Regions from separate parts of the Streptomyces sp. NBC_01618 genome, predicted to be linked through region 3. Evidence: riboswitches for the same ligand, from Rfam matches in the RefSeq annotation. Region 3 holds a riboswitch; each other region holds the start of a gene.
What was found. A riboswitch is a leader RNA that binds a small molecule or an ion and turns the genes downstream of it on or off. The one in region 3 is predicted to bind cyclic di-AMP.
Positions count from the first base shown of each region.

Region 1: another riboswitch for cyclic di-AMP. It lies ahead of OH735_RS14645 (transglycosylase family protein); the one in region 3 lies ahead of OH735_RS28440 (M23 family metallopeptidase).
Region 2: another riboswitch for cyclic di-AMP. It lies ahead of OH735_RS22835 (NlpC/P60 family protein); the one in region 3 lies ahead of OH735_RS28440 (M23 family metallopeptidase).

Region 1 is NZ_CP109297.1:3,139,046-3,146,602, reverse strand. It holds gene OH735_RS14670 (protein kinase domain-containing protein) at 1-1,019, shown strand, start outside; gene OH735_RS14665 (SurA N-terminal domain-containing protein) at 1,274-1,918, shown strand; gene OH735_RS14660 (nucleoside triphosphate pyrophosphohydrolase) at 1,965-2,939, shown strand; gene OH735_RS14655 (cytochrome P450) at 3,059-4,432, shown strand; gene OH735_RS14650 (transglycosylase family protein) at 4,538-5,521, shown strand; cyclic di-AMP (ydaO/yuaA leader) riboswitch at 5,822-5,993, shown strand; gene OH735_RS14645 (transglycosylase family protein) at 5,997-6,743, shown strand; gene eno (phosphopyruvate hydratase) at 7,046-7,557, shown strand, end outside.
Region 2 is NZ_CP109297.1:4,876,305-4,883,861, forward strand. It holds gene OH735_RS22825 (C40 family peptidase) at 1-223, opposite strand, end outside; gene OH735_RS22830 (hypothetical protein) at 579-932, shown strand; gene OH735_RS22835 (NlpC/P60 family protein) at 1,045-2,235, opposite strand; cyclic di-AMP (ydaO/yuaA leader) riboswitch at 2,234-2,398, opposite strand; gene pcrA (DNA helicase PcrA) at 2,679-5,123, shown strand; gene OH735_RS22845 (M23 family metallopeptidase) at 5,209-6,771, opposite strand; gene OH735_RS22850 (esterase/lipase family protein) at 6,995-7,557, opposite strand, start outside.
Region 3 is NZ_CP109297.1:6,137,070-6,144,626, reverse strand. It holds gene OH735_RS28460 (DUF5998 family protein) at 1-451, opposite strand, end outside; gene OH735_RS28455 (GNAT family N-acetyltransferase) at 593-3,568, opposite strand; gene OH735_RS28450 (HPr family phosphocarrier protein) at 3,741-4,022, shown strand; partial or broken gene OH735_RS28445 (GntR family transcriptional regulator) at 4,361-5,020, opposite strand; gene OH735_RS28440 (M23 family metallopeptidase) at 5,320-6,123, opposite strand; cyclic di-AMP (ydaO/yuaA leader) riboswitch at 6,136-6,303, opposite strand; gene OH735_RS28435 (M16 family metallopeptidase) at 6,632-7,557, opposite strand, start outside.

The DNA of each region.
Region 1 (7,557 bases), 3.0 Mb from region 3:
ACACCGGTTCGCCGATCGGCTCCCCGGCCTACATGGCGCCCGAGCAGGCGATGGGCGGTGCCGTCGGCCCGTACACCGATCTGTACGCACTCGGCGTACTCCTCCACGAACTCCTCAGCGGTGACGTGCCGTTCGCGGGATCGACCGCTCTCGGCGTGCTGCACCGCCACCTCTACGAGCCGCCGCTCCCGGTCCGCCGGATCCGGCCCGACATCCCCGAACCGCTCGAAGCGCTGGTGCTGCGGCTGCTGGCCAAGGACCCGCAGCACCGCCCAGCCGGCGCCCAGGAGGTGTACGAACACCTCGCCCCGCTGCTCCCCTCCCGGGGCAACGGGCTGCCCACCGGGCCGCTCGACCCGACCCGTCCTTTCCTGCGCCCGCACGCCCCCTGGCCCGACCGCGCCACCACACCGCCCCCGCCCCCGGCCCCACCCGCACCGGCGGCCGCCCGGCCCGATGTCGCAGCCGCCGTCGACGACGTCAAGGAGCTCCTCGGAGAGGGCCGCATCACCCAGGCCGTGGACATCCTCGGCTCGATCCTCCCGGTCGCGGCCGAACAGCACGGCGAGGACTCCGCCGTGGTCCGCATCCTGCGCAAGCAGTACGCGGCGACGCTGATGGACGACGGCCAGTACCGCCGCGCCCTGCCCGAACTGCGCCGCCTCGCCGACGACCGCGCCGCGGAGGCCGGCCCGGCCGACGCCCAGACGCTCCAGTTCCGCTACGACGCGGCCCAGTGCCTGGAACAGCTCGGCGAACCGGCCGCCGCGCTCGCGGAGTACCGCGCCGTTCTCCCGTACTACGAGAACCGCCACGCCACAGGCCACGATCCGGCCCGCTCCTTCGAGATCCGCAACCGCATCGGGCACCTGCTGCTCGCGGTCGGCGACCACGTGGCGGCGCGTGTACAGCTGCAGGGACTGCTGTACGAAACGGAGCGGGCCTACGGACCGCATCACCCACTGCCGGTGGAGCTGCGCCGCCGACTCGACCGCCAGGTGGAAGTACACGGCGGCTGACCCGGCGTCTCTCGCGCACGATCATGCTGCGCCCGGAGAGCAGGGGCCCGGCGGCCGAGCGCGCCCTGACCGCGTCTGCGGAACGCGTCTGCGAACACGTCTCCTGAACGCCGCGCAGCCCCGTGCGGGTTCCCACAGCCCCAACTCCTTCCGAATCGTTGGTCGAACCAGTGGCCTCAACCACATCCACTGCCTAACATCGATCAACGCAAGGTCTTGTGCACTGATGCACAAACTCTCCCCGGGAGGTTCCTTTGCACCGCCGCCGTCGCACCGCGCTCACCGTCTCCGCCGTCCTGCTGGCCGGAGCCCCACTCCTGACCGCCTGCGGCAGCCAGGCCCACCCGGGTGCCGCGGCCCTCGTCGGCGGGGACCGGATCGAGGTGGCCACGCTGCAGGGTCAGGTGGCGGCGGTACGGGAGGCCCAGCGCGACTCGAAGGACGCCTCGCAGCTCATCGACAAGTCCGGGCAGCTCAGCCGGGCCAAGCTGCACGGCATGATCTTCGACCGGGTCCTGGACCGGGCCGCGCGGGACGCGGGCGTGACCGTCAGCCGCAACGAGATCCAGCAGATGCGGAAGGCGGCGGCCGCCCAGTCCGGGGGAGAGGCGCAGCTGCGTACGGCGATGCTCCAGCAGAGCTGGGTCGCCCCCGACCAGATCGACGCCGTGCTTCGCGAGCAGGTCCAGCTGACGAAGCTCGCCCAGGCGCTCGGCGCCGACCTGCAGCAGCCGGCGGGGCAGAAGGCCGTCGGCGACGCGCTCAGCAAGGCGTCCAAGGAACTGAAGGTCGACGTCAACCCGCGCTACGGCGCCTGGGACGACAAGCAGACCCAGCTCGCCAACTACAAGGCCCCCTGGATCAAGCAGGTCACCAAGCCCGCCGGGGCCGGCGCCTAGAAGACCGGGGAAACGGCGACCGGACCGACCGGAGTAGATTCGAACGGTGAACGCTGAAGATCCCGGCCGTATCGTCCTGCTCACCGCCAGTCACCGCGTCGCGCCCGGGCTCCTGTCCTGGCCCGCCTGGCAGGCGCTGCACGCCGCCGACCGGGTGCTCTGCGCCGAGCAGGACAATCCGCAGCTGCCGTATCTGCGCGAGGCGGGCGTCGCCGTCGAGCAGTCCGCGCCCACCGCGCAGGAACTCGTCGACGCCTGCGCGGGCGGCCGGAGCGTCGTCGTCCTCACGGGCGGCGAAGGCAACCAGCCGCTGACCGACGGGCTCGCCCGGCTGGCCGGCTCGGGACGGGTGCGGATGCCGGACCTGGAGCTGCTGCCCGGTTCGTACGATCTGCCGGGTGCCAGGCTCCTCGATCTGGTCCAGGTCATGGACCGGATCCGGCTCGAATGCCCCTGGACCTCGCAGAAGACCCACAAGGGCCTCGCCAAGTACGCCATCGAGGAGGCGTACGAACTCGTCGAGGCGATCGAGGACGGCGACCGCGACGAGCTGCGCGAGGAGCTCGGGGACGTACTGCTCCAGGTCGTCTTCCACGCGCGGATCGCGGAGGACGGCCGCCCTGAGGATGGAGCGGAACCGTTCTCCGTCGACGACGTGGCCGCGACCCTCGTAGAGAAGCTGATCCACCGCCACCCGCACGTCTTCGGCGACGAGACCGCCGAGACCCCGGAGGACGTCCACGCGCACTGGCTGCGGACCAAGGCCGTAGAGAAGCAGCGCGACTCGGTCACCGACGGCGTGCCGCTCGGCCAGCCCGGGCTGGCCCTGGCGGCGAAACTGGCGGGCCGGGTCCGTACCGCGGAGCTCGACGTGCCGCTCCCCACGGGCGACGGCATCGGTTACGAGCTCCTCGCCCTCGCCGTACGCGCCGAACGCGACGGCATCGACCCCGAGGCCGCACTGCGGGCCGCGGGCCGCGCCTACCGGGACGCCATCCGGGCGGCGGAGGGCAACGGATAGCGCCGGATAGCGCCGGAGGGCGACGGATGGCGCCGGAGGGCGACGGATGGCGCCGGAGGGCGACGGATGGCGCCGGAGGGCGACGGATGGCGTCCGGGGGCAACGGATAACGTCGGGGGGTGAACCACAGCCCCGCCGCCCGCCCCGCCGGTCAGCCCGCGGACGGCCGCGACGACCGTCCGGCCGATCAGCCGGCGGACGACCTCGCCGCCTGCCCCGCCGCCCGCCCCGCCGACGCACCCGAACTCTTCACGTGGGAGTTCGCCACCGACCCGTACCCGGCCTACGCCTGGCTGCGCGAGCACAGTCCCGTGCACCGCACCGCGCTGCCCAGCGGCGTCGAGGCGTGGCTCGTGACCCGGTACGCGGACGCGCGGCAGGCCCTCGCCGACACCCGGCTCTCCAAGAACCCGGCACACCACGCCGAGCCGGCGCACGCCAAGGGGAAGACGGGCATCCCCGGCGAGCGCAAGGCGGAGCTGATGACGCATCTGCTGAACATCGACCCGCCCGACCACACCCGGCTGCGCCGCCTCGTCTCCAAGGCGTTCACCCCGCGCCGGGTCGCCGAGTTCGCCCCGCGCGTGCAGGAACTGACGGACCGCCTCATCGACCGCTTCATCGCGCAGGGGACGGCGGACCTCATCCACGACTTCGCGTTCCCGCTCCCCATCTACGCGATCTGCGACCTGCTCGGGGTCCCGCCCGAGGACCAGGACGACTTCCGGGACTGGGCGGGCATGATGATCCGGCACGGCGGCGGCCCGCGCGGCGGGGTGGCCAGGTCGGTGAAGAAGATGCGCGGCTATCTCGCCGAACTGATCCACCGTAAGAGGGAGAACCCGGGGGACGATCTGATCTCGGGGCTGATCCGGGCCAGCGACCACGGCGAGCACCTCACCGAGAACGAGGCCGCGGCCATGGCCTTCATTCTTCTGTTCGCCGGATTCGAGACAACGGTCAATCTCATCGGCAACGGTGTGTACGCCCTGCTCCGCAACCCCGCACAGCGCGAGCGGCTGCACCTCTCCCTCGACGCGGGGGAGAGCCGGCTGCTGGAGACCGGGATCGAGGAACTGCTGCGGTACGACGGTCCGGTGGAGCTGGCGACCTGGCGGTTCGCCACCGAGCCGCTGACGCTCGGCGGACAGGAGATCGCGGCCGGCGACCCCGTGCTCGTCGTCCTCGCCGCCGCCGACCGCGACCCGGAACGCTTCGAGGACCCCGACACGCTCGACCTCGCACGGAGTGACAATCAGCACCTCGGATACGGGCACGGCATCCACTACTGCCTGGGAGCACCGCTCGCCCGGCTGGAGGGACAGACCGCGCTCGCCACGCTCCTGAGGCGCCTTCCCGACCTGCGACTTGCGGTGGAACCTACCGATTTGCGATGGCGTGGCGGGCTCATCATGCGTGGACTGCGCACGCTGCCCGTGGAGTTCACGCCGGGGTCTGCACCCGCGCAAAGTGACATCCCGTCAAGTCTGTGACTTTCACGTGATCTGCGCTGCATCGACTTGTGACGCGCGTTCGAGTCCGGCTAGGTTCACCGTTCGACTCACCAGTCACTCGTCAGTCACACGGAAGGTATCCCCATGGGCTCCGCGAACGGCAGACACCGTCGCCCTCGTCAGGCACCCGCCATCGTCGTCGCCGCGGGCGTGACCGGATCGGCCATCGCCATCCCGCTGCTCGGCGCGGCCGGCGCGCACGCCGCCGACGCGACGACCTGGGACCGGGTGGCCGAGTGCGAGAGCGCCGGCATGTGGAGCTCCGACTTCGGCAACGGCTTCTACGGCGGCCTGCAGTTCTCGCAGGAGACCTGGAAGGCGTACGGCGGCGATTCGTACGCCGAGCGCGCCGACCTCGCCAGCCGCGCGCAGCAGATAGCCGTGGCCGAGAAGGTGCTGGAGGACCAGGGCCCGCAGGCCTGGCCCAGCTGTGCGGTCATTTCCGGCCTCGCGGAGGACGGGACGCTGCCGGGCGTCGATCCGGGGGTCGCGCCCTCGCTCGAGCCGACGCAGAGCGCGGAGCCGGCTGACGGCACGTCGGCGTCCCCGGCCGACGGCGCCACGCCGTCGGACGGCGTCACGGACGCCACGGACGCCACGGGCGGCAAGGGCGGCAAGGGCGGCTCGAAGGGCTTGGGCGGTGCCGACGGGTCGGCAGGGAAGGCCGAGCCCTCCGCGCAGCCTTCGGCCACGGAGTCGGCCGCCCCGTCCTCCGACGCGCCCGAAATGCCTGATACGCGTGATTCATCCGATTCCTCCGGCCGTACGGGTGGTAAGCACCGTGGCGCCCCGGCCCCCGAGGGGGGCCGAGGTGCGGGCGGCGGCCTCGACCGCGAGTCGGGACGCCACGCCTCCCGGGGCGACGGTGGCGCACGCGACGCGGGCGCGTCGGCCGCCGACGGCATGTACACCGTCCACCCCGGCGACAATCTCTGGGCGATTGCTGACGCACAGAAGGTTCCTGGTGGCTGGCCTGCGCTCTATGAGGCCAACAAGGGGGCCGTCGGCAACGACCCGGACCTCGTCCTCCCTGGCCAGAGTCTTGATCTCGGCGTGGAGGCCGAGTGAGGGCGGTATGAAAATCGACTAAAAGAGCCCCAAAAATCGGGGTAGTTCAGGGACCTATGTCCGCTTATGCGTAAGTGAGACATGGGTCTCTTTGCGTCAATTGGCGTGTCGCGCCCAGGGGCTCCCGTCGTATCGCGTCCCACCTGCGAAAACGATGGTTCCTCACATGCAAGTAAGGGCTGATTGTCCGATGTGTTCATCTTTGAAAGTGGGGGTTGCCTATGTTTACGGTCGGAACCGCTCGCACCGCGGGCCCCGTCGACCGTCACGCCGAATCCTGCCGTCGGTCGAAGGGAACAGACGCGTAAAGCGCCGTAGGCAGGAGCGGGGGACCCAGGTAAGCGCCGGGCCCGATCGTCGAAAGACGCATCAGGACCGGCTTGGGGTGAAGTCGCGTGCTAGGACGTGCGACCGGGCAACTCACTTGGCCCGAACCCGACAGCTCACCTCGTAGGCGTCGGTGAGGAGAAGTTCCATGCTGTTTTCCAGCAAGGGCAAGCACCGCCGCCCGTCCAAGGCCGTCCGTGTCGCCACGCTCGCCGGTGTCGCCGGTGCCGCCGTCGCCGTTCCGCTGATGGGCGCGACCGGCGCCTCCGCCGCCTCCGTCGCCACCTGGGACGCCGTCGCCCAGTGCGAGTCGGGTGGCAACTGGTCCATCAACACCGGTAACGGCTACTACGGCGGTCTGCAGTTCTCGCAGTCCAGCTGGGCCGCCGCCGCCGGTACGCAGTACGCCCCCCGTGCCGACCTGGCCACCAAGGCCCAGCAGATCGCCACCGCCGAGAAGCTCCTCGCCATGCAGGGTCCGGGCGCCTGGGGCTGTGCCGGTGCCGGCAACCTGACCAACGACGGTGTCGACCCGGGCGTCGACACCGGCTCCTCCTCGAACTCCGGCGCCACCAAGCAGCAGAGCGCCCCGGCCGCGCCGAAGCAGCAGGCGCAGCCGAAGAAGGCCGAGCGCACCGAGGCTCCCGCCGCCGACCGCTCGGACCGCTCCGCCGCCCCGCAGGCCGAGTCGAAGAAGACCGTCACCACCCCGACCGGCCAGAAGGTCGGGAAGGGTGACGGCGAGTACAAGGTCGCCTCCGGCGACTCCCTGAGCAAGATCGCCGCCGACCACAAGGTCAAGGGCGGCTGGCAGCGGCTGTTCGAGCTGAACAAGGACATCGTCAAGGACGCGGACCTGATCTACCCGGGTCAGCAGCTGCACCTGACCAAGTAGTCCAGGGCCTCTCCTCCCCGAGCACCCCGGCCCGGCGCGCATCCCCCGTATGCGCCGGGCCGGGGTTTCCTGTGTCGCGCGCCACCCCCGCGTGACGCCTCTGCTCTGTGTGATCGTTCAACTGTTGTAGTTACTGACCAATAAAATTCTGACGGTTTGTCTGGCAATGCTCGCCCTCGGGTCCTTTTTCGTCCCAGGGGTCGGGCGGTCGTCCGGCTGAGCGGGCCGGGCCGGTTAGGCTCTTGTCGCAAGGCCAAAGTGACCCTGCACAACCAGTGTCATATCCCAGAAGGAGATGCCTCGTGCCGTCCATCGACGTCGTCGTAGCCCGGGAAATCCTCGACTCCCGGGGGAACCCCACGGTCGAGGTCGAGGTTGGCCTCGACGACGGCAGCACGGGCCGTGCTGCCGTGCCGTCCGGCGCCTCCACCGGTGCGTTCGAGGCCATTGAGCTTCGCGACGGTGACCCCAACCGCTACCAGGGCAAGGGCGTGGAGAAGGCCGTCCTCGCCGTGATCGAGCAGATCGGCCCGGAGCTCGTCGGATACGACGCGACCGAGCAGCGGCTGATCGACCAGGCGATGTTCGACCTGGACGCCACCGAGAACAAGGGCTCGCTCGGCGCCAACGCCATCCTCGGCGTCTCGCTGGCCGTCGCCCACGCCGCCTCCGAGGCCTCGGACCTGCCGCTCTTCCGCTACCTCGGCGGCCCGAACGCGCACCTGCTGCCCGTTCCGATGATGAACATCCTCAACGGTGGGTCGCACGCCGACTCCAACGTGGACATCCAGGAGTTCATGATCGCCCCGATCGG
Region 2 (7,557 bases), 1.3 Mb from region 3:
TCGCCTTCCCCTTCGCGCCGTTGTACTGCTCGGTGGCGACCTCCGCGTCGTGGTAGAGCCGGTCCACCTCGGCCTTGATTCGGGCGGGGGTTCGCTGAGGGTCGGCGTGCGCCGAACCCGGTAGCACGGCAGCGGTGGCGGCCCCGGCGAAGGCCAGGGTGGCCGCGGTGCGGGCAGCAGAGCCGGTGTACGGGCGCTGCTTGGGTTTCCGGTGCGCTGCCACGGGGGCGTGCGTCCTTCCTGGCGACTGCCCGTCGGGGACTACCGGCGGGCCCGCCGGAGGTCCGGCGGCGGGTCACCAACAGGAGAGCGGCCCGCCGCCGGATCTCGGCGGGGTGACCGGTGTGCCGTCCGGGTGCGGAGCGGCGGTGAAGACGGTCACCTGCTCAGGGACGCTAAACCCGGGGCACGGGGAAGAGTCGTAATGACGCCTATTGCCTCATTTTGGCGCGGCACTGTCTCTGCTTGATCGGAAAAATGACAACAGAGTCAGGCAATTGGTACAGACACGAGTGAAGCGGAAGGAAGCCGCACCTGCCCGCGGAGTGGTGATATGGGCGGAGCTAGGCTGCGGTCTCATGGACGTACTCATTCATGTCTTCGTCGCCCTGCACATCATCGGTATCGCCGCTCTGCTGGGCGGCTTCCTGACCCAGATGAAGGCGATGGGCGCGGGCACGGCCCGGTTCGTCCCGGCGATGCTGCACGGCGCCCTGACGATGCTGGTCACCGGTGTCGCACTAGTCGGGCTCAACCAGGCCGACGACAACCCCGTGAACAACATCAAGATCGGGATCAAGCTGCTGCTCCTGGTCGTCATCCTCGCGCTGGTCTACATCAAGCGGGACGAGGAGCAGGTCGACAAGGGCGCCTTCGCGGCCGTGGGCGGGCTGACGCTCGCCAACATCTTCATCGCCACGCTCTGGACCTGAGAGCCGAGGCCGGAGAGCCGGAGGCGGGCCGGCCGGGGGCGTGCCCCGGCAGCTACTGGCCCGCGCCCCGGCGCATACCGGCCCGCGCCCCGGCCGATGGTCACGCGAACTGCTACGCCGGTCGCACGCTGCCGTAGATCGGCATGTAGTAGATCGACTCCTCGCGCACATTCGCCCCGGGCTTCGGCGCGTGGATCATCATCCCGTCGCCCTTGTAGATGCCGACGTGGCTGATGTCGTCGTAGAAGAAGACGAGGTCGCCCGGGCGCAGATCCGCCGTCGCGACCCGGGTGCCTGTTTTCACCTGGTCCCAGGTGGTGCGCGGGATGTCGACACCCGCGGCCTTCCAGGCGGCCTGGGTGAGCCCGGAGCAGTCGTACGAGGACGGGCCGGTCGCGCCCCAGACGTACGGCTTGCCGATCTGGGCGCGGGCGAAGGCGAGGACCTTCTCCGCCTCGGTGGTGGCGCTGCTGTCCGAGCCGGTGCCGGTGCCCGTGCCGGTGCCCGTGCCGGTGCCCGTACCAGTACCGGTGCCGGAATCCGCTTCCTTCGCGGCCTCCGCGGCCTCCGCGGCCTTGCGGTCTGCCTCCGCCTTGGCGGCGGCCTGCCGCTCGGCCAGTTCCTGCGCCTTGCGCCGGGCCTCCGCCTTCTTCTTCCGCTCCAGCTCCGCGAGCCGCGCCTTCTCCTCGGCGGTCAGCTTCGACAACAACGCGCGCGCCTCGCCCAGCTTCTTCTGGACGTCCTGCTTGCTGGTGCGCAGCGTGGTCTGCGTCGTGGTCAGCGTCTCCAGGCTCTGCACCGCTTCGGCACGCTTCTTCGCCGCCTTGGTCTGCTGCGTACGGAAGTCAGTGATCGCCCTCTGCTGCCGGCTGGTCATCCGGTCCATCAGCTGGTTCTGGTCGAAGTACGACTGCGGGTCGTCGGCCAGGAAGAAAGTGGCGCTCGGTGTGATGGTGCCGCTGCGGTACTGCGCGGTTGCGTACGTGCCCAGCGTCCTGCGGGCCTCGTTGAGCTGGTCGGCGTGCTTGGCGACATCATCCAGCAGGGCGTCGGCCCTGGTGCGCTGGGTGGCGACGGCTTCCTTCGCCTGGTTGTACTGCTGGGTCGCGGTGCCCGCCTGCCGGTAGAGGTCGTCGACCTTCTTCTGGACGTCCTCGATGCCGGGCTTCGGAGCGGGGGCGGCCATCGCGCTCTGCGTGGAGAGCAGGGTCACGGACGCCAGTGCCGCCGTCGTGAGCCCGACGGCCGGTGAGGTGGTGCGCATCCGGGTGCGCGGTTTGCGATGCGACGCCAAGGCCGGCATCTCCTTCCGTGGACCGCCTACCGGGTTAGCTGTCGGGTTCGGGCGGAACGGAAGGCTGCCCTACGGTCCGCGTGGGGACAAGGACCGATTCACCCCGGTGCTGCGTGTGGGTCCCCGGTTCCGAACTCCCGCGAGGGCAGCCCGGATTCGGCGTGGGCGCCCGCTCGGCGTGGTTCGCCTCAGGGGGTACGGGCCGCCCGGACGAGCACGCTAGCCAACCCATGGTGCTGCTGTGAAGGTTGATGTTCGATATGCCCGATACATTTTCGTGACCTTGGCGAAGCGGGGCGGCGGGCGCGGGCGGGGGCCCGGAATTCCTCACCGTGCGTGGCTGTCCACTCTCCTTGCGTGCCCGGCAGGGGGATGGGGCCGCTCATGCGGTCCGGGTCCGGTTCGGCATGCGGCCGTCGTGTGTCGGTGCGGCGGCCTAGACTCGACAAGCGATGAGCAGCCTCTTTGACGACAGCTTCCTGGCCGGCCTCCAGCACTCGGAGGAAGAGCCCCCGCCGCCCCCCGAGGACTCCGCACCCGAAGCGGTGCCGGAGGACCTCTTCGCGGGCGTATTCGACGGGCCCCCGCCGCCCAGGGAGGCGTACTACCGCGACGGCGCGCACCGCCCCGTCATCGACCCCGCGGCGCTCCTCGACGGGCTGAACACCGAGCAGCGCGCCGCCGTGGTCCACGCGGGCTCGCCGCTGCTCATCGTCGCCGGGGCGGGCTCCGGCAAGACGCGGGTGCTGACCCACCGGATCGCCCACCTCCTCGCCGAGCGCGGCGTGCACCCCGGCCAGATCCTGGCGATCACCTTCACCAACAAGGCCGCGGGCGAGATGAAGGAGCGCGTCGAGCAGCTCGTCGGACCGCGTGCCAACGCCATGTGGGTCATGACCTTCCACAGCGCGTGCGTACGCATCCTGCGCCGCGAGTCGAAGAAGCTCGGCTTCACGTCATCGTTCTCGATCTACGACGCCGCCGACTCCAAGCGGCTGATGGCCCTGGTCTGCCGCGATCTCGACCTCGACCCGAAGCGCTTCCCGCCGAAGTCGTTCACGGCCAAGGTCTCCAACCTGAAGAACGAGCTGATCGACGAGGAGACCTTCGCCGGTCAGGCCGCCGACGGGTTCGAGAAGACCCTCGCGCAGGCCTACGCCATGTACCAGTCCCGGCTGCGCGAGGCCAACGCGCTGGACTTCGACGACATCATCATGACGACGGTCCACCTGCTCCAGGCGTTCCCCGACGTCGCCGAGCACTACCGCCGTCGCTTCCGGCACGTCCTCGTCGACGAGTACCAGGACACCAACCACGCCCAGTACACCCTCGTACGCGAACTGGTCGGCCCGGCCGGCGAGGCCGACGCCCCCGCCGAGCTGTGCGTCGTCGGTGACGCGGACCAGTCGATCTACGCCTTCCGCGGCGCGACCATCCGCAACATCCTCCAGTTCGAGGAGGACTACCCGGACGCGACCACGATCCTGCTGGAACAGAACTACCGCTCCACGCAGACGATCCTGTCCGCCGCCAACGCCGTCATCGAACGCAACGAGAGCCGCCGCCCCAAGAACCTCTGGACGAACGCCGGCACCGGCGCCCGCATCACCGGCTATGTCGCCGACACCGAGCACGACGAGGCGCAGTTCGTCGCAGACGAGATCGACCGGCTGACCGACGCGGGCGACGCCAAGGCAGGCGACGTCGCGGTCTTCTACCGTACGAACGCGCAGTCCCGGGTCTTCGAAGAGATCTTCATCCGCGTCGGCCTGCCCTACAAGGTCGTCGGCGGCGTGCGCTTCTACGAGCGCAAGGAGGTCCGGGACGTCCTGGCCTACCTCCGGGTCCTCGCCAACCCCGAGGACACCGTCCCGCTGCGCCGCATCCTCAACGTGCCCAAGCGCGGCATCGGCGACCGCGCCGAGGCGATGATCGACGCGCTGTCGATGCGCGAGAAGATCACCTTCCCGCAGGCGCTGCGCCGGGTCGACGAGGCGTACGGCATGGCGGCCCGGTCGGCCAATGCCGTCAAGCGGTTCAACACGCTGATGGAGGAGCTGCGCACGATCGTCGAGTCCGGCGCGGGCCCGGCGGTGGTCCTGGAGGCCGTCCTGGAGCGGACCGGCTATCTCGCCGAGCTCCAGGCGTCCACCGACCCGCAGGACGAGACCCGCATCGAGAACCTTCAGGAACTCGCCGCCGTCGCCCTCGAATTCGAGCAGGAGCGGGGAGAGGCCGGCGAGGAGGGCGCGGGCACCCTCGCCGAGTTCCTGGAGAGGGTCGCGCTCGTCGCCGATTCCGACCAGATCCCCGACGAGGACGAGGACGGCTCCGGCGTCATCACGCTGATGACGCTGCACACCGCGAAGGGCCTCGAATTCCCGGTGGTCTTCCTGACCGGCATGGAGGACGGCGTCTTCCCGCACATGCGGGCGCTCGGCCAGGTCAAGGAGCTGGAGGAGGAGCGGCGGCTCGCGTACGTGGGCATCACCCGGGCCCGCGAGCGGCTCTATCTGACCCGGGCGGCGATGCGCAGTGCGTGGGGGCAGCCCTCGTACAACCCGCCGTCGCGGTTCCTGGAGGAGATCCCGGACCAGCACCTGGAGTGGAAGCGGACCGGGCCGATGGCGGCCCCGGCCGGACCGACGTCGGGGATCACCTCGTCGCTGTCGTCGTCCCGTTCGCGCTCCGGCCCCTCGGGCTTCGCGACCCGGCGGACCTCGGACAAGCCGACGATCACGCTGACCGTAGGGGACCGGGTCACGCACGACCAGTTCGGGCTCGGCACGGTGACGGCCGTCGAGGGTTTCGGCGACCAGGCGAAGGCGACGGTCGACTTCGGGGACGAGCGGCCGAAGAAGCTGCTGCTGCGGTACGCGCCGGTCGAGAAGCTGTAGGCCGGGCGGAAGGGCGGACGAACAGGCGGCCGGGGCTGTTGCTCCGGCCGCCGTCGGGTGTGCACGGTGCGCTCTGCGCGGTGGCTCAGCTCGGGTCGACGCCGTGGCTGCGGAGCCAGGGGAGTGGGTTTATCGCCGCACCGCCACCGGGCCGCACCTCGAAGTGCAAGTGCGGGCCGGTCGAGTTCCCGGAGTTGCCGGAGTACGCGATGACGTCACCGGCCTTGACCGTGCCCGAGCGGATCCTGGTGCCGCTGAGGTGGCAGTACCAGGTCTCGGTCCCGTCGGCCATGGTGACGATGGCCATGCTCCCGTAGGCGCTGTTCCACTGGGTGCGTACGGTGCCGTCGGTCGCGGCCATCACGGGCGTGCCGTACGAGACGGGGAAGTCGATGCCCGTGTGCACGGACATCCAGTTGACGCCCGCCTGGCCGAAGTACGCGCTGAGGCCGTGCTGCGCGACGGGCATCACGTACTTGGGGCGCAACGCCTCCTTGCGGGCGGCCTCTTCCTCGCGCTTCTTCTTCTCGGCGGCCTGCCGCTCCCTCAGATCGATGCGTTCCTGGGTACGGCTGACGCGGTCGCCGAAGTTCTCGGCGTCGGCGCGGAGGTTGGCGAGCTGGGTGTCCAGCTTGTTGTTGGCGGCGACCGCCTTGACCGAACCGGGGTCGGAGGCCGCCATCGTGGTCGTGCTGTCGTCCTTCTTGTCCTCGCCGCCCAGTCCGCCGACGGAGGCCGCGGCGATACCGGCCACGCTCATCACGCAGGCGGAGGGAACGGCGACGGTGAGGAGCGCGGAACGCTTCGCGGGAGAACGCCGCCGACTGCGACCGCCGGCGCCGCGGGTGGCGGGGCGGCCGAGGGGGCGGTGGGCATCGGGGGCGGCGTCGGCCGTGTCGCGGTTCTCGGCGGCGGTCTTGTCCTCGTCGCCGGCTTCGATGGCTGCGGCGGATTCTGCGGCTTCGGTGCCGGCTTCCTGCCCGTCGGTGTCGAAGTCCGTCTGGGGGAGGCTGAACTCAGCGGTGCGGTGGGCCTCGTACGGGTCGTACGGGTCGTACGGGTCGTACGGGTCGTACGGCAGGTGTGCGTCGTACGCCTCGTGTGTCACCGGCGCCTCGTGCAACACCTGTGCGGATTGTGTGGTTTGCACGGTTTGCTCTTGGTGCTCGGGCGTGGCGCCGGTGTTCCAGGCGGTGGCGTCGTACGCGCCGGTGTCGTAGACGGCCGTGCCGGTCGTCACCCACTGGCCGGTCTGGTGCCAGCCGTTGGTCTCCCACTGGCCCGTTACGTCCGGGGCGCCGCCCTGTGCCGGTATGTCGGCGAAGGTGGCGGTGGCGGTGGGTGCCCAGGTGGTCGCGGTGTCGTACACCGGGCCTGCGGCGTACTGCTGCTGCTCGGGCTGTGCCGCGTACGAGGCGTAGGCGTCGTACGAGGTGGTCGGGTGCGCGCCCGTGTCCCACTGCGTGGAGTCGTACTGGCCGCTGTATCCGGATCCGGCCTGCCCGGTGGCGTAGGCGGTGTCGTAACCGCTGTCGTACGTGCCGTCGTAATGACCGGGGAGGGAGCCGAAGAGCGGATCGCTGTCGAAGCTGCCGGTGGCTTGGCTGTCGTATCCGGCGAACCCGGCGTGGGGGTGCTGGTCGTTCACCAACTTCTCTCTCGCCTCGGCAGCAGGACCTGTGTGCTGGGGTCCGGTGGGGGAATTCCGAATCCCAGGGGGAGTAGTGGCCGCGACTGTACCCGGCGGTACGCGACGTCGACAATCTTCGACGGGTTCGAGCGGCTCAGGAAACGGGCAATCGGCCGCCTTTCGACGGACTGTCTACACAGCCTTGGCCCTATGTTCGAAACCCGTTCTATTCGCCTCCGGCTCAGGCAGCTCCTCCGGTCCCGGAATCTCCCTCGGCTCCGGACGTTCCTGCGGTGCCGGTCGCCGATTCGCCGGATTCCAGCGCCTGCCGGACCGCGGTGGCGACGGTCGGGTGGACCGGGAGCGCGAGATGGCCGATCCCGCTGACGCGTACGTTCAGTGCGTCGAGATCCGGATGGTCGATGCAGGCCGCCTCGGCTGGGACGATCACCCGGTCCAGCTCGCTCCAGAAGCTCACGAACCGGGTGCGGCAGCCGGGGGCCGGCCTGCGCAGCTCCTCGATCGGCGCGGAGCCCGTACGCATCTGGCGCACGATGGGGTGAGCGCTGGCGAGCGGGGCGACGGCCGTGCCCCCGTGCGGCGTGCCTAGCGTGACCAGGGTGCGGACCCGCTGGTCACCGCCCAGCCGCTGCACGTAGTAGCGGGCGATCAGGCCGCCGAGGCTGTGCCCGACGATGTCGACCTCGTGGTGTCCGGTGCGGGCGCAGATCTCCTCGACGTGCCGCCCGAGCAGCTCGGCCGCCGTACGGATGTCGCAGGTCAGCGGCGAGTAGTTGAGCGACT
Region 3 (7,557 bases):
GGTCGGCCTCGCAGTTGGGGTCGCCGCAGGCGGCCGGCTCCAGGTCGATGCGGGAGACCGCGCCCCAGCCGATGGTGAGGACGACCTCGCGGGGCAGCGTGCCCGGTACGTACTTCTCCGGGTTGGCGACGACGCGGCTGACCACGACCGACGAGATCCGGTCGAGCTTGACCGACTCCGTGGAGGTGGTGGCGTACGGCGTCGGGGAGCTGGTGTCCGCGTTCTGCTCGTCGGTGTGGCTGACGATGAAGCGGGTGTCGGTCAGGACCAGGACCGTGACGTGACGGCGCACCTCGTTGGAGTCGAAGGTGGTCTCCTGGTGCACCAGGTACGAAGCGACCGGCTCACCGCCCACGGCGGCCTCCACCGCCTCGGCCACGAGGGCCGGGTAGTAGCCACTGCGCTCGATCGCCGCGCGCAGCCCCTGGGTCGTCGTACCGGTCTTAGCCATGAGGACCATCCTACGGGGGGCGGATGACTGCCGGGGACGATGTTCTCCAGGGCGGCCGGGGCCCGCGCGGAGGAGGGACCAGTGCTTTCGGTGCCGTCCGGCGGCCGGGCAACCAGCGGTGCCGTTCCGGTCGGTGTCCGGTCAGTAGTTGGGGAGGCGGCGGGGGCCGAGGTCGGTGCGGGCCGGGGGCGGCGAGAGCCGGACGCTCGCGCCGAGAACGGTCAGCCCCTGGGGGGCGACCACGACCGGTTCCAGGGCGATGGAGACCACCTCGGGATGGTCGTCGACCAGCCGGGAGACCCGCAGCAGCAGCTCTTCGAGCGCCGCGGTGTCCACGGGCGCCGCGCCGCGCCAGCCGAACAGCACCGGGGCCGCCCGGATGGACCGGATCAGCTCCGCGGCGTCGCGGTCGGTGGCCGGAACGAGGCGGTGGGCGGTGTCGCCGAGGAGTTCGGAGGGTGCGCCCGCGAGCCCGAAAGAGAGGACGGCGCCCGCCGCCGGGTCGATCGTGGCCCGTACGACGGTGTCGACGCCGCGCGGTGCCATGGCCTGGACGACGGGCCGGAGTTCGGCGGGCTTGCCGAGCAGGTCGGTCAGTTCGCCGTAGGCCCGTCGCAGCGCGCTCTCGTTGGCGAGGTCCAGCCGGACGCCGCCGAGGTCGGCGCGGTGGCGCAGATGGGGTGCGGTGGTCTTGAGCGCCACGGGATAGCCGAGCCGCGCCGCCGCGTGGACGGCGGCTTCGGGGTCGGGGGCCGGAAGCGTCGGTCGTACGGTGATGCCGTAGCGGCCCAGGAGTTCGCGTGCCTCGTCGTGCGCGAGTGGTCTGCCCCTCGGGTCTGGGTCCGGGCCGAGCAGGGCGTCGATCAGGTCGGCGGCGCCCTGTTCGTCGATGGTGTCGTCGAGGAACTCGGGCACCTTGCCGGGTACCGCGGCCTGTCGTCGCCACTGCGCGTACCGCACCGCTTCGGCCAGGGCGCGCACGGCCCGCTCGGCGGCGGGATAGGCGGGGATCCGGCCGGTACGGGGGCGGGAGTCGGGGGTGGGTTCGGGGCGGTCCTTGCTCTCCGTGCCCGTGGTTGCGGTGGCCGCGTCGCTGCCGGGGGCGGAGGCGGTGCGCGCCGGGGCGGGGCCGGGCGCTGAGGGGGTGTTCGCGGGGGCGGGGCCGGGCGTGGTGGTGACGGCGGCTCCGGCGCGCGGGGACGTCGCGGCCGCGGAGGGCTGCTTCGAAGGGCGCGGCTGCGCGACCGTGCTGGTGGCCGCGGCGAGGGCCTCGGCCAGGCCGCCGATCTCCACGTGGACGACCGCCACCGGCTTGGCGGGACCGGCGGACGCGGCCGCGTGCAGGGCGGTCGCCAGCACCTCTCCGTCGCCCGCTTCCGCCTCGCCGTCCTCGCCCACCCACGGGATCGCCGTCACGATCACCGAGTCGCAGCCGTCGTCGGCGAGGGCCTCGGCCAGGGCGTCCCGGAAGTCCTGCGGGGTCGCGGCGGTGGTGAGGTCGAGGGGCCGGCGCGGGCGGAGCCCCTCGGCCAGGCAGGCGTCGTACGTGAGCAGGCCGAGCGACTCGGAGTTGCCGAGGATCGCGACCCGTGGGCCCGCGGGGAGCGGTTGGTCGGCGAGGAGGAGACCCGCGTCGACCATCTCCGTCACCGTGTCGACGCGGATCACGCCCGCCTGCCGCATGAGCGCGGAGACCGTCGCGTCCGGGATCCGGCTGACCGGCACCGCGTGGCCGGGCGGGGTGGAGCCGCTGTGCCGGGCGCCCTTCACGACGACCACGGGCTTCACGGCGGCTGTGCGCCGCGCGAGGCGGGTGAACTTGCGGGGGTTGCCGAGCGATTCGAGGTACAGCAGGGCGACATCCGTTTCCGGGTCCTCGTACCAGTACTGCAGGAAGTCGTTGCCCGAGATGTCGGCGCGGTTGCCCGCGGAGATGAAGGTGGAGAGGCCGGCGCCGCGCCGGTAGAGCCCGGAGAGCAGCGCGATGCCGATGGCTCCGGACTGGGTGAAGAGGCCGATGCGTCCGGGAGCGGGCGGTTCGGGGGCGAGGGAGGCGTTCAGCCGGACGGCCTCGGCGTTGTTGATGACGCCGAAGGCGTTCGGTCCGATGATCCGCATCCCGTACGAGCGGGCCTGACGGACCAGTTCACGCTGCCGCTCCCTGCCCTCGGCACCCCATTCGGCATATCCGGCGGAGAGGACGACCAGCCCCTGGACACCGTGCTCGCCGCAGTCGGCGACGGCCTCGGGAACACGGTCGGCAGGGACGGCGACGACCGCGAGGTCGACCGGTTCGTCGATCTCGCCGATCGAACGGTGGGCGGGGACCCCGTCGATCGTGCCCCGGTCGGCGGCGAAGGAGCGGTTCACGGCGTACGTACGACCGGTGAAACCGGCCCCGAGGAGATTACGCAGGACCGTGCGGCCGACCCCGCCGGAAGTGCGGCCGACGCCGATGACGGCGACGGAGCCGGGCGCGAGCAGCCGTTGCACGGAGCGCGCCTCGGCCCGCTGCTCACGGGCGCGCTGGACGGCGAGGGACTCGGCGGTGGGTTCGAGATCCAGGGTGAGGTGGACGGAGCCCTCCTCGAAGCTGCGCTGCTGGGTGTACCCGGCATCCCGGAACACCTTGATCATCTTGGTGTTGGCGGGAAGCACCTCGGCCGCGAAACGGCGGATGCCACGCTCGCGGGCGACGGCGGCGATGTGCTCGAGGAGCGTCGAAGCCACGCCCCGGCCCTGGTGCGCGTCCTGGACGAGGAAGGCGACCTCGGCCTCGTCGGCGGGTGCGGAGGCGGGCCTGCCCCGCTCGTCGATCCGGTCGTAGCGGACGGTCGCGATGAACTCGCCGCCGACCGTGACCGCGAGCCCCACCCGGTCGACGTAGTCGTGATGAGTGAAGCGGTGCACGTCCCTGTCGGAAAGACGAGGGTACGGAGCGAAGAAGCGGTAGTACTTCGACTCGTCGGAGACCTGCTCGTAGAAGCTGACCAGCCGTTCGGCGTCGTCCGTGGTGATGGGCCGGATCCGCGCGGTTCCACCGTCGCGAAGGACCACGTCCGCTTCCCAATGGTCGGGGTACGCGTGATGCGGACTCTGCTGCGACGAGGGCTGCATGGGCAAAGACTACGGCTCCGTCAGCGGTCGCGTAGGTCCTGGGGCCGGGGCAGTCTGAGGGGGCCGAGCGGCGGTACAGCACGGGCTGCGGGCCTGCCGCGGTTCGGCCGGATCATCGCGCACTGCGTGAGAGACTGGTCTAGACAACCGTAGATTCCTGAAGGGCAGAACCATGGCAGAGCGCCGCGTCAACGTCGGATGGGCCGAGGGCCTGCACGCCCGCCCCGCTTCCATCTTCGTCCGTGCCGCCACGGCCTCCGGCGTCCCCGTGACGATCGCCAAGGCCGATGGCAACCCGGTGAACGCCGCCTCGATGCTCGCGGTGCTCGGTCTCGGCGCGCACGGCGGCGAGGAGATCGTGCTCGCATCCGAGGCCGACGATTCGGAAGCCGCCCTGGACCGTCTCGCGAAGCTGGTCGCCGAGGGGCTCGACGAGCTGCCGGAGACCGTCTGACCCATTTCCCACGAAAGAGCCGTGGCCCCCTTGACGGGATCCGCGGCTCTTTTGCTTTCCCGGGACGAAACTTCGTGAAAAATGAAGAGCGAAGACAATTCGGACAGCCCGAAGAAAGCCCTGCGGAATGGCCACTCTTTGTATACGGCGTAATTATTGAGGCCGGATTCCCGTGGTGTTTACGGGATGTTGCGAAGCCCTCACCCGGCCGGCGCGTGGTGCCGTGGGCCGGCGGTCCGGCCGACGCGTGGGGCCGCGGGCCGGCGGTCCGGCCGACGCGTGGGGCCGAGGGCCGGCGGTCCGGCCGACGCGTGGGGCCGAGGGCCGGCGGTCCGGCCGACGCGTGGGGCCGCGGGCCGGCGATCCGGCCGGTCGATGCGGCGCAGCCGGTACGCGGCCGCGGCCTGTTCGGCGTGCTGGGCGGTCAGCGCCCTGGCCCGTTCCGCGTCACCGCGCGCCACCGCGTCCACGACGGCTCCGCGCTCGGCCCAGGAATCCGCCGGGCGGGCCGGCTGCTCAACCGCGTACGTCCAGGCGATCTTGTGCCGGAGCTGGGTGAGCAGCGCGATCAGTCCGGGGCTGCCGGAGGCCTGCGCCAACGTCTCGTGGAACCAGCCGCCCAGCAGGCACAGATCCTCCCCCTCGCCCCGCCCGGCCCACTCCTGGCCGAGCCTGACCAGACCGCGCAGCACCTTGAGATGCGCCTCGGTGCGGCGCTGCGCGGCGCGCGCGGCGGCCAGCGGCTCCAGCAGCAGCCGAACCTCCAGCAGGTCGGAGGCCTCCTGCTGGGTGGGCTCGGCAACGCAGGCGCCCGCGTGCCGCCGGGTGACCACGAAACCCTCGGACTCCAGGGTGCGCAGCGCTTCCCGTACCGGGACACGGGAGACCCCGTATCGACGCGCCAGCAACTCCTCGGTGAGCCGGCTGCCACGTTCGAAGACGCCGGAGACGATGTCGTCACGGATTGCCGTGCATACCGAATGCGCGGGAATGCGCATGTCCGAACCTCCGCCTTAATCACCGCGAAACGCGGCCGACCGACGCCTGTTCTGTGACTCTATTGCAATGAGGCCGAATTTCCGATGCCGGGTGAAAATTCATGAATATCTTTTGGCCACGGCGCGGCTCGGCGGGCAGGCACGGCCGACGGGTACCACGGGCAGGCACGGAGGCCGGACATCGAGGGCAGGCACGGAGGCCGGGCGCGGAGGCCGGACATCGAGGGCGGGCACGGCGAAGGCCCCGGTGTGTGCCGGGGCCTTCGAAGAGGTGCTGCGGGCGGGACGGGTGGCGTCGGTCAGACGTTGACGCCGTGGGCGCGCAGGTATGCGACGGGGTCCATGTCGGAGCCGTACGACGGCGTCGTCCGGGCCTCGAAGTGGAGGTGCGGGCCCGTGGAGTTGCCGGTCGAGCCGGAGAGGCCGATCTGCTGGCCCGCGCCGATGCTCTGGCCGACGGAGACGCCGATCGAGGAGAGGTGGCCGTACTGCGTGTACGTGCCGTCCGTCATCCGGAGCACGATGTTGTTGCCGTACGCGCCGCCCCAGCCGGCCTCGACGACCGTACCGGCGCCGACGGCGACGACGGAGCTGCCGGACGCGGCGTGGAAGTCGATGCCCGAGTGGCTGCCGGACGACCAGAGCGAGCCGCTGGACTTGTAGCCGGTGGTGACGTACGAACCGGCGACCGGGAGCTGGAAGGCGCCCAGGCGGGTGCGCTCCGCGGACCGGGCGGCACGCGCCTTCTCCGCGCGCACCTCGGCCGCGCGCTTCGCTTCGGCCTCCGCCTTCTTCTTGGCTTCGGCCCGCTTCTTCGCCTCGGCCTTCCGCTGGGCCTCCACCTTCGCCGCGGCCTCGGCCTGGTGCTGCTGTGCAGCGGCCTGGGCCTCTATCTGGTCGGCGAGGGCGCTGTCGATGGCGATGACCTGGTTCAGGCCGGTCTCGTTGACGGAGGCGACCCCGGCGTCCGCTGCGAGGGCCGGAGAGGCCACGCCGCCGATGACGCCAGTGGTGGCCAGGGCCGCGACGCCGGCGATCTTCGCGCTCCTGCGCGTCAGTCGGCTCGGGGCACGATGCTTCCCGGTGGCACGGGTGAACGCCATGAAGTGGCTGGTCCTTTCCTTCCTTCTCGCCTACCGGGTTAGCTGACGGGTTCGGAGCAGGAAGGTCTCCTACGGACGCCCCGGCCTCGGTGAGGCTCAGGCATCCGATTCACCCCAGGGACTTCGTGGGTCCCCGGCTCCCCAGGCTCGCGCCTGACGGGGACTCGGCGATGACTGTCCGGTACGTCGCGGATGCGGCATACGAGTGACGGACAGCCCAGCCGACGCTAAGCGGGGTCACTTTCATTCACCAAACGGACAGGTCGTTTTGTAGCGCATCCCACAGGGCAGACTGGCAACCTCTCCACCAGAACGGACAAAAAGGAAGACCCCGGCGAGATGTCGCTCACAGGGGTCTTCCTCTTGTCCCGGTATGTGGACATACGGCGGGTCGGTGGATCGGCGTACCGGTGGGCTGCCACAGGTGAACCGTCACCAGCGAACTGTCGCGGGCAACGGGCCGGCCGGCCCATCAGGCAGCCTCCCGCGTCCGCGACAGGTACGCCCGTCAGCCGGCGACCACCGACACCTCTCCGATGTCCAGGGCCCGGACCGGCTCCTCGATCTGCGCCGCGTCACCGACGAGGATCGTGACCAGCCGGTCGCCCGGGAAGGCGTTGACCACCGCCGCGGTCGCCTCGACCGTACCGGTCTCCGCGAGCCGGGCGTACAGGTGTGCCTGGTAGTCGTCCGGAAGGTGCTGCTCGACCTGGTCGGCGAGGGTGCCGGCGACGGAGGCCGCCGTCTCGAACTTCAGCGGTGCGACACCGACGAGGTTCTGCACGGCCGTCTCGCGCTCCTCGTCGGTCAGCCCCTCGGCCGCCAGGGTCCGCAGGACCGTCCACAGGTCCTGCAGCGCCGGTCCGGTGGACTCCGTGTCGACGGATCCGCTGATGGCGAGCATCGCGGCACCGGTCGCCCCCGAGGCGGAATCCGGGGCCGACGAGCGCAGCACCTGGGCGAAGGCCCGCACGCCGTACGTGTAGCCCTTCTCCTCGCGCAGCACCCGGTCCAGCCGGGACGTGAGCGTGCCGCCCAGGCAGTACGTGCCGAGCACCTGGGCCGGCCATACGCTGTCGTGCCGGTCGGGGCCGATCCGGCCGATCAGCAACTGCGTCTGCACCGCGCCCGGACGGTCGACGATCACCACCCGGCCGCTGTCGTCGGCGGTGATCGGCGGGGCGGGACGGGGCTCGGCGGTGTCGCCCGACCAGTCGCCGAGGGTGTCGGCGAGCAGGGCGTCCAGGTCGATGCCGGTGAGGTCACCGACGACCACGACGGTCGCCGTGGACGGCCTGACATGGGCGTCGAAGAAGGCGCGCACGGCCGACGAGTCGATCCGCTCCACCGTCTCCTCGGTGCCCTGGCGCGGGCGCGACATACGCGCCGTGGCCGGGAAGAGCTCCTTGGAGAGCTGCTTGGCGGCGCGCCGGG